Linked DNA regions of Dehalococcoides mccartyi 195. The protein of the gene in region 1 interacts with the protein of each later gene in a pairwise test. Links are inferred from orthologs where the notes say so. Each region holds a gene or a part of one and is shown in the gene's direction. Other genes may lie near its edges.

Evidence for each region.
Region 2: the proteins of DET_RS00710 (region 1) and ribD interact in binary tests that used the Escherichia coli proteins (3 or more experiments, as listed by UniProt). The link is inferred for Dehalococcoides mccartyi 195 from one-to-one orthologs.

Annotation. Positions count from the first base shown.
Region 1 is NC_002936.3:117,588-120,908, forward strand. Bases 251-3,249 are described here. They hold DET_RS00710 (acetyl-CoA carboxylase biotin carboxylase subunit), read left to right. Parts: upstream 251-1,001; coding sequence 1,002-2,498; downstream 2,499-3,249. Other genes in these bases: oadA (sodium-extruding oxaloacetate decarboxylase subunit alpha), read left to right, coding at 251-1,012; DET_RS00715 (2TM domain-containing protein), read right to left, coding at 2,495-2,782; DET_RS00720 (4Fe-4S binding protein), read right to left, coding at 2,917-3,249. Also shown: more of oadA, read left to right, coding at 1-250; more of DET_RS00720, read right to left, coding at 3,250-3,321. UniProt on the Escherichia coli protein: This protein is a component of the acetyl coenzyme A carboxylase complex; first, biotin carboxylase catalyzes the carboxylation of the carrier protein and then the transcarboxylase transfers the carboxyl group to form malonyl-CoA.
Region 2 is NC_002936.3:1,084,189-1,087,494, reverse strand. What follows is about bases 8-2,991. They hold ribD (bifunctional diaminohydroxyphosphoribosylaminopyrimidine deaminase/5-amino-6-(5-phosphoribosylamino)uracil reductase RibD), read left to right. Parts: upstream 8-942; coding sequence 943-2,040; downstream 2,041-2,991. Other genes in these bases: DET_RS06135 (bifunctional 3,4-dihydroxy-2-butanone-4-phosphate synthase/GTP cyclohydrolase II), read left to right, coding at 2,693-2,991; DET_RS06140 (riboflavin synthase), read left to right, coding at 2,043-2,660; DET_RS06150 (SIMPL domain-containing protein), read left to right, coding at 29-793. Outside these bases: more of DET_RS06135, read left to right, coding at 2,992-3,306. UniProt on the Escherichia coli protein: Converts 2,5-diamino-6-(ribosylamino)-4(3h)-pyrimidinone 5'-phosphate into 5-amino-6-(ribosylamino)-2,4(1h,3h)-pyrimidinedione 5'-phosphate.

The DNA of each region.
Region 1 (3,321 bases):
TCAGGGTACGAAACTGGATACCGGGCTTAATCTGGAACTGATGAGCGAAATAGGTGAGGAGTTTAATAAAATAAGCTCTACTTACCGCTGCCTTTATACCTGCGAAGCCACCCAGCCGAGTATCGGGGTGCTTCTCCACCAGATACCCGGCGGTATGATTTCAAATCTGGTCAGCCAGCTTCGCCAGCAGAATGCCTTTGACAAACTGCCGCAGGTACTGGCCGAAGTACCCAAAGTAAGGGCGGATTTGGGCTACCCCCCGCTGGTTACCCCGTCAAGCCAGATTGTAGGCACGCAGGCTATTTTAAATGTGCTGAGCGGTGCCCGCTACAAACAGGTTACCAAAGAAACTAAAAATTACCTGCTGGGGTATTACGGCAAAATACCCGGTGCGGTAAATGAAGAAATACGCAAAGCTATTATCGGTGATGAAAAACCCATTAGTGTCAGGCCGGGGGCTTTGCTTGAGCCGGAACTGCCCAAGATGAAGGCCGAAGGTGAAAAGCTGGGTATACTCAAAACCGAAGAAGACCTTTTGACTTATGCCATGTACCCTGAGGTAGCGGCCAAGTTCCTCAAGGGTGAGTGCAAGGAAGAGTGCCTTTTGCCGTCCACCCCTGAAGCAGCCAAAGTTGAAGCCAAAACCGAAGCTAAATCCGCTCCGGTCTTTAATGGTTCGGCTGAATACAGCGTTGAGGTAGACGGAGAAGTCTTTACGGTCAAGGTTTCCGCTAAGGCCGGTGCGGTTGGCGAAGCCCCCAAAGCTGCCAAGCCTACGGCCTCACACCCCGGGGCAGTTGTCTCCCCCATGCAGGGTATGCTCCTTTCCCTGAAGGTGAAGGAAGGGGACAAGGTTAGCGAAGGTGAAGTGGTGGCCACCATTGAGGCTATGAAGATGGAAAACGATGTTACCGCCGCTGTCAGCGGGGTAGTTTCAGAGATATATGCTTATGAGGGCGAAGTGGTGGGCAGCAAAGACGTAATTATGGTGATTGAGCCAGATGCTAAATAAAATACTGGTTGCCAACAGGGGTGAGATAGCCATACGTATTATGCGCGCCTGCCGTGAGCTGGGCATAAAGACTGTTGCCGTTTATTCCGATGCTGACAAAGGCGCTCTTTTTGTAAAGTATGCAGACGAAGCTTATCATATTGGCCCTTCCCAGCTGTCTGAGAGCTATCTGAATATAAAAAAGATAGTCTCGGCTGCCAAAAAAGCGGGGGTAGACGGGGTTCACCCCGGATACGGTTTTTTATCTGAAAACCCCGGTTTTGCACTGGCTCTGGAAAAGGCCGGCATCAAGTTTATAGGCCCCAGCAGCCGGGTTATAGAGCTGATGGGCAACAAGATTGCCGCCAGACGTGAAATGAAAAAAGCGGGTGTGCCGGTACTGCCCGGTACCGAGGGCTGTGTTTCCGGTATTGAGCAGGCCACCGAAGCGGCCGCGGCTATCGGTTACCCGGTTATTATCAAACCCAGCGGCGGCGGCGGCGGTATCGGTATGCGGGTGGCAAACGGCCCGGACGAGCTTAAAGATGCCATAGAATCCTCCCAGAAAGTAGCCGGAAATACCTTTGGTCTGGCCGAAGTCTATATTGAAAAATACATATCCAATCCCCGCCATATAGAGATACAGATAATGGGTGATTCACAGGGGAATGTGGTTTATCTGGGTGAGAGGGAATGTTCTATCCAGCGGCGTTATCAGAAACTTATTGAAGAAGCCCCTTCACCGGTCATCACCCCCGAACTCCGCAAGAAAATGGGCGAAGTGGCTATCAAGGCCGGCAAGTGGGTTAACTATGAGGGTGCCGGTACTATTGAATTTATCTTTTCAAACGGCCAGTTTTACTTCCTTGAGGCCAATACCCGGGTGCAGGTGGAACACCCTGTTACCGAAATGGTTACCGGCATAGATATAGTCAAAGAACAGATAATGGTAGCCTCCGGAGATGAGCTTTCTTTCAAACAGGAAGACGTCCAGATGCGGGGTTGGGCTATAGAGTGCCGCATAAACGCCGAAGACCCCTTGAATGAGTTTGCCCCCTCGGCGGCCAAACTAAAGGGTTACCGTTCACCCGGCGGTATCGGGGTGCGGGTGGACAGCGGCGTTCATACCCGCTATAACATACCTTACCTGTATGACCCCATGATATCCAAGCTGATTGTCTGGGGACGTACCCGCGAAGAAGCCATAGCCCGTATGCGGCGCGCCCTTTACGAATACATTATAGTAGGGGTGAAGACCAATATCCCCTTCCACAAGGCGGTTCTGGTTAATCCCAATTTTGTGGCCGGGAATTTGCATACCCATTTCATTGAAAAAGAAACCACCCTGCTTGATGAGATGAAGCGTATCATGAGTGAAGAACAGCCGCTGGAAGAGAAGCTGTCCGAAATATTTGACGATACCCGGAGGATTGCCGCTATTGCGGCGGTTGCCGCTCTGACCCAGCTTCCGGCTGAAATTGATGAAGATGAGATAACCGGCGTTTAAAGGTTTTTCTTTAAACGCCCAATCTCTTTCTGGATTTCCTTGTTTTCCCAGTCACTTTCGTCACGCATGAAGCCGAAAACACTCAGGAAGTGAAAAATCAGCCCGATACCCCAGCCCCCCAGGGGGAAAATAAACCAGGGGTATGAACTGCCGGTAAATGCCCAGATACCTATAAGCATCAGGTTTATCACTATATAAACCGACAGGTGATTGTAAAAATCCTTCTTTTCCTTGACCCTTTTCTGGGCAATACGGTAGATTTCGTCATCAGTCAGCTGTTTCATGTTATCTGCCTTCCTTCACCCAGAATTATGCTTTATTTCACTGGGGTTATCAAGCCTTTAGAGCTAAATCCGGGCACAAAAAAACTGCCGGGTTTTAAAGCCGGCAGTCTGCAAATGCTATGAATTATCTGCTATTAGAAAAGTTTAGCCACAGCGGCAGCTATTATCATAAGGCCTATGGCAACAGGCAGAATCCGGATAGCGTAGTTGTAAACGCCGTTCTTTTCCTCCAGAGCGGTTATCTCTGCCTTGCGTTTCTTGGCGGCGGCTTCATAACCATAACCGCTGGTAATGGCATCCCAGTAGCAGGCGTCTACGCACCGTCCGCAGTAGGTGCAGCTGGAGGTATCCAGACTATAGTCATGTACCTGATGAACAATATCACACCGCAGACATCTCTGGGCTTCCTTCTTGGCAGCTTCGGGAGACAGAGTTTTTTCAATCTCCACTTTGTCGCCACCGGCCTGTTTTACCAGACTAAGCTCTACCTGAGAGCGGTTTTGACCCTTAGGTTCGTTAAGGGGTTTGATATTTTTTTC
Region 2 (3,306 bases), 970 kb from region 1 along the record:
ATATTATTTGAATATCAAGGAGGTAAGGATGGACAAAAAAATATTATTGCCTATAGTAAGCGGGTTACTGGTAGTTTCACTAGCCGGAGGCGTAGTGGGTTGTGCTGCCAGCACTACTGATGAAACAGATACAACGGACAGCCCCGGTGTTATCTGGAGCCAGCAGAATACTGGTGTCTGGGTAAACGGCAGCGGTGAGGTAGTTGTAAGCCCTGATGTAGCCATTTTGACCCTGGGGGTAGAGAGCATGGGTGCCAGTATTGATGCCGCCCAGGCCCAGGCCGCCCAGGCTATGAACGCCATTATAAACTCTCTCAAAGCCAACGGAGTGCTGGAAACCGATATCAAGACCAGCAGCTACTATATCTCTCCTGTTACCGAATGGGTTGATAACAGATCGACTATTGTAGGTTACAGGGTAAGCAATCAGGCTGAGGTAAAAATCCGCCAGATTGCTCAGACCGGCAGTATTCTGGATGAGGCCGTCAGGGCTGGCGGAGATGACAGCCGGGTAAACGGGCTGTATTTCTCAATAGATGACCCCTCTGCCGCTTATGAGCAGGCCCGCACTTTGGCTATTCAGGATGCCAAGGCCAGAGCCGAACAGATGGCTTCGGTAGCAGGTATATCTTTGGGTAAACTTATCTACATCACCGAAACCAGCAACTATATACCCCGCTGGGATTACTCCAAAGATACAGGTATGGTAAGCTCTGCTCCTGAAATTACCCCCATTAGTTCAGGGGAAACCACCGTAACGGTAACTGTCCAGGCTGTTTACAGTATAAAATAAACCCGGAATATCCAAGTCTAGCTGATTCGGAGCCGCTTTTTAAAAGCGGCTCCGGCTTTTTATATACGTATTACCCTGATATATAGTAAATCATTAAAACCAGTGCGGGTTTGCAAAAAATGAAGATTTGATGCTAGAATGCCAGCGCTATGAAATATATGTCTCAGGCTTTGTCGCTTGCCAAGCTGGCTATAGGTCAGGTCAGTCCTAACCCGGCGGTGGGGGCTGTCATTGTAAAAAACGGCGAAGTGGTCGGTCAGGGCTTTACCCAGCCGCCCGGCGGTGACCACGCTGAGATAGTAGCTTTGAAGCAGGCTGCCGAAAAGGCCAAAGGGGCTGCTTTATATGTGACTTTAGAGCCGTGCTGCCACCAGGGGCGGACCCCGCCCTGCACTGTGGCTATTATAGAATCAGGCATCAAAGAGGTTTATATTGCCACCCTGGATGATAATCCCTTAGTTTCCGGCAAGGGCAAGAAAGAGCTGGAAGATGCCGGTATAAAGGTTCATCTGGGCATGATGGAGCGTGAAGCCCGCCAGATGAATGAAGCCTATTTCAAGTATATTACCACCGGCATGCCCTTTGTGACTGCCAAATACGCCATGAGCCTTGACGGCAAAACGGGTACCCGCACCGGTGATTCCAAGTGGATTTCCAACGAGGAATCCCGTCATTTTGCCCATTATATCCGCCATATATCAGATGTGATTATGGCCGGGCTTAATACTATCCTCAAAGATGACCCCCACCTGACAGCCAGAGTAAACTGCGGGCGGGGCGGTACTTCACATTGCCAGCCCACCAGAGTAATTATTGATGATAACGGCCGGGCACCTTTGAGTTCCAACGTTTTTCATGTTCCCGGCAATACCATTGTAGCTGTAGCCAAAGGGCTTACCCCCGAAGAGAAACAGGCGTATGATGAGGTCGGGGCAAAAGTGGTGGAAATGCCGGATGAACGGGGGCTGGTAGACTTAAAATCCCTGCTGCGTTATCTGGGGCAAAACGGGGTAACCAGTGTGCTGGTAGAGGGCGGCGGCATTGTGCTGGGTTCGCTTTTTGACCTTAAACTGGTGGACAAGGTTTTGGTATTTGTCGCCCCCATAATAATAGGCGGCAAGGACGCTAAAATACCGGTTGCGGGTTTGGGGGCGGAGCTGATTACAGACTCAGCCAAGCTTCGGGATATTACCACTACCGCATTCGGACAGGACGTGTTGATTTCCGGTTACGTTATTAAGGAGTAACCGTGTTTACAGGCATAGTTGAGGAACTTGGCTTTTTAAAAGCCCGAAACCCCGCTTATTTGCACATTGGGGCAAAGCTGGTGCTGGAATCACTGAAAGTGGGTGACAGCATAGCGGTCAATGGCGTCTGTCTGACAGTTACCAGTTTTGACAGTTCTTCTTTTCATGCGGATATCATGCCCGAAACCCTGCGTCTTTCCAATCTGGGCAAACTGTCTTCTGATTCACCTCTAAATCTGGAACGGGCACTTACTCTAAACAGCCGAATGGGCGGGCATCTGGTGCAGGGGCACGTAGACGGCACTGCCAGGTTAGTTTCCTCCGTACCTGACGGCAGCGCCCGCCTGCTTACCTTTGAAACAGACCAAGACCTTACCCGTTATATGGTTCATAAGGGATTTGTGGCGGTCAACGGGGTCAGTTTAACTATTACAGATTTACAGGCAAAGCGTTTTTCCATTTCGCTGGTGAACCTGAGCGGCAAATCAACTAATCTGGGTCTGCTAAAGCCGGGGGATACGGTAAACATAGAAACTGATATAATAGGTAAATACGTGGAGAAACTGTGCCGGACAGAACGGGGCATAAGCCCGGAGTTTCTGGCCGAAAACGGTTTTTAAGCTATTTTAGTTTTTCAGGGGGAGTATATTTTATGCCTAATGCCCGTGTTGAAGATGCTATTGCAGATATAAAGGCCGGCCGTTTTGTTATTGTAGTAGATGACTATGACCGCGAAAATGAAGGTGATTTGGTCATGGCCTCTGAAATGGTCACGCCTGATGCCATAAATTTCATGGCAAAAAATGCCCGCGGCCTTATTTGTGTTTCACTCACTGCCGAAAGGCTTGAACAGCTGAAAATACCTATGATGGTTACGGAAAATACCTCGCCTTACAGCACCGGGTTCACCGTTTCGGTGGAAGCCCGTAAAAAAGTTACTACCGGTATTTCAGCGGCTGACCGGGCGGCTACAGTGCAGGTTTTGATAGACCCGGCGGCTACCCGTGAAGATATTGCCATGCCCGGACATATGTTCCCCCTGCGCGCCCGCGAAGGCGGGGTGCTGGTACGGGCGGGGCATACCGAAGCCTCTATGGATTTAACCCGGATGGCCGGGCTGTACCCTTCCGGTGTACTTTGCGAGATTATGAATGATGACGGCACTATGGCCCGTCTGCCCCAGCTTGAAGCGAAAGCCGCCGAATGGGCTATAAAGATAATAAGCGTTAAGGACATAATTTCCTACCGCCGCCGTACCGAAAAAAT